2 regions of the Paenibacillus sophorae genome follow, and region 1 is predicted to be linked to the other one. Evidence: predicted binding sites of a transcription regulator. Region 1 holds the regulator's gene; the other holds the start of a gene.
The links. The regulator Rex, encoded in region 1, represses fermentation and respiration genes when NADH is low (regulators of the CRP and FNR family bind a similar motif). The targets are predictions, from matches to a motif close to TTGTGAAATATTTCACAA.
Positions count from the first base shown of each region.

Region 2: the regulator Rex is predicted to act here: its motif matches at 1,304-1,321, upstream of KP014_RS18100 (DUF6803 family protein).

Region 1 covers NZ_CP076607.1:4,571,077-4,575,277, reverse strand. The annotation lists gene dinG (ATP-dependent DNA helicase DinG) at 1-1,859, shown strand, start outside; gene KP014_RS22115 (redox-sensing transcriptional repressor Rex) at 2,182-2,832, shown strand; gene KP014_RS22110 (amidohydrolase) at 2,822-4,120, shown strand.
Region 2 covers NZ_CP076607.1:3,839,337-3,843,537, forward strand. The annotation lists gene KP014_RS18090 (hypothetical protein) at 28-579, opposite strand; gene KP014_RS18095 (gamma carbonic anhydrase family protein) at 616-1,209, opposite strand; gene KP014_RS18100 (DUF6803 family protein) at 1,444-1,929, shown strand; gene KP014_RS18105 (NUDIX hydrolase) at 2,011-2,412, opposite strand; gene KP014_RS18110 (DMT family transporter) at 2,414-2,926, opposite strand; gene KP014_RS18115 (Crp/Fnr family transcriptional regulator) at 2,941-3,639, opposite strand; gene KP014_RS18120 (DMT family transporter) at 3,701-4,126, opposite strand.

The sequences.
Region 1 (4,201 bases):
CCGCAGCCGTTCCTTTTCCGTTCAAGGCTGCTGTCTTCAAGGGTAGGGGACACTATTTGTGTCTGCGCAAGTTTGAACATAAAATAAATAAAAAGGATTACGCATCCCCGAGAGAGGATACTCTAACATCGGCGCAAATGATTGTGTGGCTCACGCAGACCGAATCGGGCGACGACGAAGAGCTGAATTTAAGCGGCCGGGGCGGCGATTTCTGGGAAACGGTGGCGAGCGACACGGACTCCTGCCTGGGACGGTCTTGCCCATGGTTCCGCAAATGCTATTACCATCGCGCCAAGCATGAGGCGGGCAACGCCGACGTGGTCATTACGAACCACTCGAAGCTGTTTGCCGACATGAAAGCGGGCCATCAGCTGCTTCCTGCCTATGAGTACCTTGTGATTGACGAGGCGCATCAATTGGAGGAAGTGGCCGGCAAGCACCTGGGCATGCATATGAAGCATTTTACCGTCTCGCATACGCTGAACCGCTTGTACAAAGACAGCCGCACCGGCCAACTGCCTGCTCTCCGGCAGATCCTCCAAAGCTCGGGCAGTGAGCAGGCCACCGAGTGGAGCGGGATCATCGACCGGCTGTACCCCGACCTCCTTACCGTAAAAGAGGCGTGGGATCTGCTCAGCGATAGGCTGTATGCACTGATACCCGAACGGTCCGACTCAGCGGCGGGAGAAGCGGGACAATTGGTGCATCGTCTTCTACCCGCCAAGAAGCCCAAAGGCTGGGAAGAGCTTGTTTCACTGGAAAGTACACTAAACTTGTCTTTAAGTGATATTATCCGCAAAGGCGATAAAATGCTTTCCGAAATGCGTGACCAGGAAGGCCAGTCCTCGGCCGACAGCCTTGTAACCGATGTTGGCGGGCTATTCAAGGATTTGGCTGATATCCGCGAGCAGGTACGTTTTTTTATGGGCATGAATGACGAAAATGTTGTATATTGGCTGGAGGCAAATGGAAATTACCGCAGCAAATCACTGCAGCTGTATGCCGTGCCCGTCGATGTCAGCGCGCAGCTCAAGGAGCTTTTCTTTGATAAGAAAAAAAGCGCCGTCCTGACGTCGGCAACCTTGTCCGTCGATAAATCGTTCCAGTATATGATCGACAATCTGGGTTTAAACGAAGCCCAGGAGGAAGGAAAGCTATCGACCGTACTGCTTCCTTCTCCCTTTAGGTACCGGGATCAGGCGCTGCTGGTCATTCCGCGGGATTTTCCAAGTGTGAAGGGAACCGTCGGCGACGCCCGGTTTGTCGATACGCTCGTTCATTCCCTGGCTGAAGCCGCAGTGACGACTCGCGGGCGCATGCTTGTGCTGTTCACGTCGTATAAGATGCTCCGGCAGGTATACGACCCTCTGAAGGAGGCACTCGCCTCCGAGGATATAGCGGTGCTGGGACAAGGCGTTGAAGGAGGCAGCCGAAGCAAGCTGCTCCGCCGGTTCCAGGAGAATTCCTCTTCTGTCCTGCTGGGAACGAGCAGCTTCTGGGAAGGAGTCGATATTCCCGGCGACGCACTAACATGTCTGGCAATCGTCAGACTGCCTTTTCAGCCGCCTAATCATCCGCTCGCGGAAGCGAAGGCCGAACTGCTGCAGGCACAGAAGAAGAACCCCTTCATGAAACTGTCCGTGCCTCAGGCCGTCATCCGTTTCAAGCAGGGCTTCGGCCGCCTTGTACGGACCGCACAGGATCGTGGCATTGTTATTGTTTATGATACCAGAGTAATCGAATCTTATTACGGAAAGTATTTCCTGTATTCCTTACCGGGACCTAAAATGGAGCATATGGCGACGGAACAAATGGTCCCCCGCATCGCCGAATGGCTGAAGCAAGACGGCGTATCCTAAGCGGGATGCTCGATTGGCCATTGTACAACATAGGCCAATCATTGTCTTTGCTTTTAAGGTATTCGATCGGCCATTGTACAACATAGGCCGATCTGCCGATTTTAATCTTTATGCGGGTTATACTGTAAGTAGATTCCGCCAATTGTCAAGCGTGTCCCGTCAGGGACGAAAAGCGATCCTTCATCCGCCTGATCAAGGTCCAAGCCCAACTTTCGCTAACGCCAATTTGCCGTTAGCGGGTGTCCAGAGGGCGGCAGCCCTTGGGGCCCTCCCTTTTAGGGAGGGTTTGGGAGGGTCCTATTAAAATGTAGGAGGAGAACTCATGAAATCGGACAAAATATCTGAAGCCGTCGTGCGCAGATTGCCTGTGTATCTGCGTTTTTTGAACGACCTGCAAAAACGCGAAATCGCCACTGTTTCTTCTCAAGAACTCGGACAGCGACTGGATTTAAATCCTGCGCAAATCCGCAAGGATTTGGCCTATTTTGGCGACTTTGGCAGGAAGGGCATTGGTTATGACGTACCTTACCTGATCGAAAAAATCCGTCACATCCTGAAGCTGGACCAGCAGATTAATGTTGTTCTGGTAGGAGCCGGGAATCTGGGTCAGGCGCTGTCCAATTACAATATTTATCTAAAAGACACAATGAAAATTACGGCCGTCTTTGATTCCTACCCGCCGAAGATCGGGACCAAGATCAATACGTTGACCGTTCAGCCTATGGAAGAGCTTGCAAGCACCGTACGTGAGCAGGGCATTCGCATAGGCATTATTACTGTGCCCGAGCAGGAGGCGCAAAAAGTAGCGGATATTCTCATTGGAGCAGGCATTGAAGCCATTCTGAATTTCGCTCCGGTTATTCTGAAGACACCGCCCGAGATTCGCGTGCATGCGGCGGACTTTACGACCGACCTGCAAAGTTTGGCTTACTATCTGCATGAAGGAAAGGACGAAGAAGAGCATGGGTACTAAATGGATGATCCGAAACGGAAAATTTGCCGTGCCTGGCGCGGATAAGCCTGTTCTTGAAGGATATATGGTAATTGATAACGATTTGATTACGTACATAGGGGAAGAACCGCCCGTTCTTGAAGAAGACGTGCCTGTCTTTGAAGGCAACCGCCTGCTGTTCCTACCGGGGCTTGTCAATACGCATGGGCACGCGGCGATGTCGCTGCTGCGCGGTTATGGAGACGATCTGGCCCTTCAAGTATGGCTTCAGGAAAAAATGTGGCCAATGGAAGGGAAATTCACCGGAGACGATGTCTACTGGGGAACCGCACTCTCGGTGCTGGAAATGCTAAAGGGCGGAACAACGACGTTTCTCGATATGTATGATCATATGGACCGGGTGGCTGAGGTAGCGGAAGCATCCGGAATACGCGCAGTCCTGATGCGCGGCGTCATCGGGCTGTGCCCGGCTGAGGTGCAGAATCAGAAGCTTGCGGAAGCGGTTGCTTTTGCAAAAAAATGGCATAACGCGGCGAGCGGGCGGATTACCGCCATGATATCGCCTCATTCGCCGTATACTTGTCCTCCGGATTATATCGAGAAATTCGTTCAGGCGGCGCATGACCTTGACCTGCCTATTCATACGCATATGTCGGAAACACGGCGGGAAGTGGAACAAAATGAAGCGGATTATGGCCTTCGGCCCGTTGCCCATCTGGAGAAGCTCGGGATGTTCACCCGGCCGTCGCTTGTGGCGCACGCCGTCCATCTGAACGATGAGGAAATCGAAATTCTTGCGCGTAATCAGGTTGGCGTCTCGCATAATCCGGGCAGCAATCTGAAGCTGGCAAGCGGCGTGGCGCGCGTTCCCGAACTGCTGAAGGCCGGTGTTACGGTATCGCTCGGAACGGATGGCGCGGCAAGCAACAACAACCTGGATATGTTCGAGGAAATGCGCCTGGCCGCACTGATTCATAAAGGAGTGTCCGGTGATCCGACGGCGGTTCCCGCAGGCGAGGCCCTCCGTATAGCTACGGAGTATGGCGCAAAGTCTGTATTCCTTAATCAAGTGGGCAGGCTCGCCCCGGGAATGAAAGCCGATTTTATCGCCATCGATATCGACCAGCCCCATCTGCTGCCGCATACGGACCTGATATCTCATACGGTATACTCGGCTAGCGCGAAGGACGTAGAGCATGTATGGGTCGATGGCAAGCAGATCATTAAGCACGGGGAATGCCTGACCTTGGACGAAGAGGCGATCCGCCGCAAGGCGCAGGAAGCATTCGAGGGACTGCTGAATCGGTAAATTTATAGAGCTTTCGCTGACAGCCTGTACGACTACTGGAACAAAGGAAACAAGAGCCTCGTCACTTTGGGACGGCGTTAT
Region 2 (4,201 bases), 730 kb from region 1:
CAAGGATTTTTACAAGGGGCCAAATGTTCATGGTAAATATATTAAGCTTGGATACTTATCGGAGTACAGTTCAATAGAAGTAATATTTGATTCGATCAGCCGGTAATCGTCCAGCGTATTGAAAGCAGCGTTTGTCTCAATCATTGTTATTACTTTTGATACTGTTTCAGGATCACGAATCTTCTTCCCGTTCTCATTAAACTCTACGGCGGTTGGACTAAATTCTTCCAGGCTGATTTCGGTAACATTCACTTCTTTATATATAAAAGCAAAAGCCAGCTCATCGTCTTGAACTGCCAGCCACTTGGCGCTTTCCATACCCGGTATTTCGTAAAATGAAGTTCTGGTTTCACCTTTTGCTCCTAATTTTCTGCCATGGGTTTCGGTCCTCAGATGCTCTGAATCATTCTTGTATGTTCTTCCGTTATACAGGAGAATATTGCCATTATCCGAAATCTGAACACTTCCCCATGACCTATGCGCATTCGTAATCTGCAGATGTATCAGATATACCATTACTAAGACTAATAAAATAGGGATGCCTATAAGCATATATAATTTTATATTGCGTTTTGGCATTAAGATTCACCTCCCTTAATAGAAGCCCCCTGCAGCTTATCTACGGGTATTCCTTATGTAATGCTGAACATATTTATCGCACAGCAGCTTTGTCGCTTCTCCATTTGTCATATTGTGGGAATCAAAATTAAATAAATAATTGGTGAAGCCCATCTGAAAAATTTTGTCATGGACCCGCTCAATCTCCAAAGGAGAAAATACTTCTGCGGGATTTCCCACGGCCGTATAGCCAATCGGCACAAAGAAAGATTCAGGGCAGCAGGTTCCGATATGCACGACAGCGTTAACGCCGATCATGCACCCTTCTCCAAGCTCAGAGCCCCCAAAAATAGTTGCTCCCGTGGCAATGAAGCTGCCTTCTCCAATGATCGCTCCGCTCACATGAGAGTGTGGCCCGACGAGAACATGATCTTCAATTGTCAGCGGATGTCTTTTGGTCGCTCTTAGCACCGCATTCTCCATGATTATGCATCTCCCGCCTATTTGCAGAGGCGATCCCTCAGAGCTTATTACGGCTCCGGATAAAACAACGGTTTCTGCTCCGATGGATACGTCGCCATTAATAATAACGCCTTCCATAATAATAGCCGACGGGTCTATATTGACTTTGGAATGCTGTGAGAAACTCAATTTCGATCCCTCCGATTCTGATTAATCCCTATTGGCCGCATTGCAGATCACATTAGCCGATACAATATATTCTGACAAAAACAGGTACCCAAATATGTGAAAAATATCTCTTAATAAAGAAACGAATTCGAATCAGTCCGATCAATCCATCCTAAGTTCTTCATAAATTCCACATACATTTTTTATACAATGGGCCAGGTAAGTTAAATCTATCTACTGGGGGAGTATCAAAAAATGAGCATGACGCATTACATGTCCTTGCTTGCGGACAATCAGCCATGGAATTTGATTATATTCATGGCCATTCCCGTGATTTTTGCCGAAACGATTACTGTAACCGAATTCTTTATCCTCTTTGGCAAAAACACGCAGGGCGGACTCAGAAGCTTTAACCGCATTTGCAGCATCCTGGCCGGACTGTATTTTACAGGAATCTTTATCTACTTGTTCCCCACCGCGTTTATCCCTCTAACCGTAAATGGCGAATGGCATACCTGGGTGGACGTTGTTGCTGTAGGATTTTACTTGAGCGGTGTGTTCTTCTTATTACCCCTCGCTCTTCTTGATCTTGGCATCATCGCCCGCAACCGTTCCGCAGAAGGAAAATTGAAGCTTCACTTTATCCTCGTCAGCGGATTTCTCATTGTGGCCCACATCGCAATGATATTCGGGATGGTCAATCCGGAAATCATTGGGGGAATGGCCGGTATGAATCATTAATCAGGAATAAAACAAGACTTCGGAGCCGAACTCCGAAGTCTTGTTTTTACTCCTGTTTTTACTCCTGTTAGTAAAGAAGGATCAGGCAAGCCGCCCCATCTCATGCAGCTCATCAAAAATAATCTGTGTAACCGCTGATACACGGTCCCGGTCATTATAGGTTAACCAGGCCAGTTCCTCGATTTCCGATGCCGGACTCAGTACTCCTTCGAACTCTGCGGTGTAACAAGTCATTTTCACCTGAATCCCGCCAGTCTTCGCGTGAGCTTCCGCTTTGAACGTCCCGAAGTAGATGACCGTTTCGGGCTTGATCCGAACGGATAATTCCTCTTCTATTTCCCGCAGCAGCGTATCTGTATCACTCTCGCCGGGCTCTCTTTTTCCACCAGGTAAATAATAAGTATCTTTTCCTTGGGAACGGGCGCATAACAATTGGCCCTGATTCATGGATATCCAGGCAATTTTATCGATTGCGGTTGTCATCCTATGCGCCTCTCGCTTCATTCTTTATGTTGCATGGCGAAGTCTCGTTTGTTTCTCCCGAAGCCGCCTGATGCACACGCCCGCCGCCTAATTTGAATACCAGAATGCCGCCGATAATAACCAGCACCCCGAGCAATTGTTGGAATGTAAAAGGAACTTTGTTCAGGCCCATCCAGCCCACTGAGTCCCATAATAGAGCGCAGCCAAGCTGTGAGATCAGAACGATGGAGATGGCATACGTAGGACCAAGCAGCCTGATCCCCAGCGTCAGACAGATAACTACACCCACCCCGATTACACCGCTGATCCAGTACCAGGGCTTCATGTTCTCCAGGCTAAACAGCCGGCCCCCTTCAAAGATCAGGCCAAAAGTCAGCGAAGCCGCAAAGCCCATTCCCAGCACCAACGCCGTTGTGGCCCAGGAACCTGTATGTTCATTGACTTTACTGTTAAAAACATTTTGCATGCTGACAAGTGAACCCGCAACGAGCGCGAGTAACAACCCTTGAATCATAAGCAGGATGCCTCCTATTCATAAATATTGTGATTAGCCAGCGCGCTTAAGCCTTCCTTATCTTTAACAAGGATGAGCCCTTTGCTGCGTTCAATTAGGCCTTCCGTGCATAATTTTTGAATGATCCGGTTCAGATGCCGATAGCTGGTTCCAATAAAATTTGCCACATCGGTTAGACGGAAGCTGTTAAGCTGCCCCGGAATCTCGGAATCGGAATCGTCATAGGAAACCGACAGCAGATAACTGGCCAATCGTACCTCCACCGGGTGCATCATATTAAAGCTCAAAAAGTTGGACTTCACGTAAAACTTCCGGGTGATGACGTGCAGTAAAAAGTTCAGCAGCGGCGGGTAGTCTGCGGCGTATTTTTCAAGCATGCGATAAGGAACGCCAATCATATTGACCTGCGATACCGCCTCGACCGTATTGATAATCGGGATATGCTGGATATACTCAATGTCCCCGATCACCTCAGTCGGCGTCTTGAACGAAATAATCAGGATTTTGCCCTCCTCGGAGGTGGTATATACTTTAATCTTGCCCTTTACAAGCACGTACAGAACCTGTGAAGGCTCTCCCTGGGAGCAGATCAGTTCACCCTGATCAAAGCGGTACAGCGACAAATACGGCATCAAAGCTTCATTAAATATCGTTTCCAACTGATAAGTTTGTAAAAAAGAGTGCAGCTGCTTCTGATCCTGTATTTCTTTCATAATCCGCATTCACCTCCAGCCCGTGACCTTGTTGCCCTTAAATTGCGGCGTAAACATATTATCAAAATTTAAGTATGATTACACCGGCGATCATCATTCCGAGGCCGAAGAACTGCGGCAGCTTCATCTTTTGCTTCACCACGCCAAACCAACCGTTCGAATCAATTAAAAAGGTCAGGCACAACTGGGCAATCAGCACCGCGGATATCGTAAAGGTAACCCCGACTTTACGAATTGCCGTTACTTCGCTGAAAATAATGACAGCCGCAAACGCGCCGCCAATAAGATATAATGGTTTGACTTGCTTCAGCCCCTGCCGTCTTCCGTCCCGGACAAACAGGAGGATAAGCAAGGCCATAATAAACCCGGTTAACTGGGTAACTGTGGCGGCTTGCCAAGTTCCAATATCTTGACTGATCCGGGAATTAGCCACTCCCTGCAGCGTAATACACGCCCCGCCCAACAACGCAAATAACAGCCCTCTCATTTCTTAACCTCTCCTCTGATGTTAGCTCTGATCCTAATTAAATGATATCTCCGATTTTTTGGGAAGGACATATGT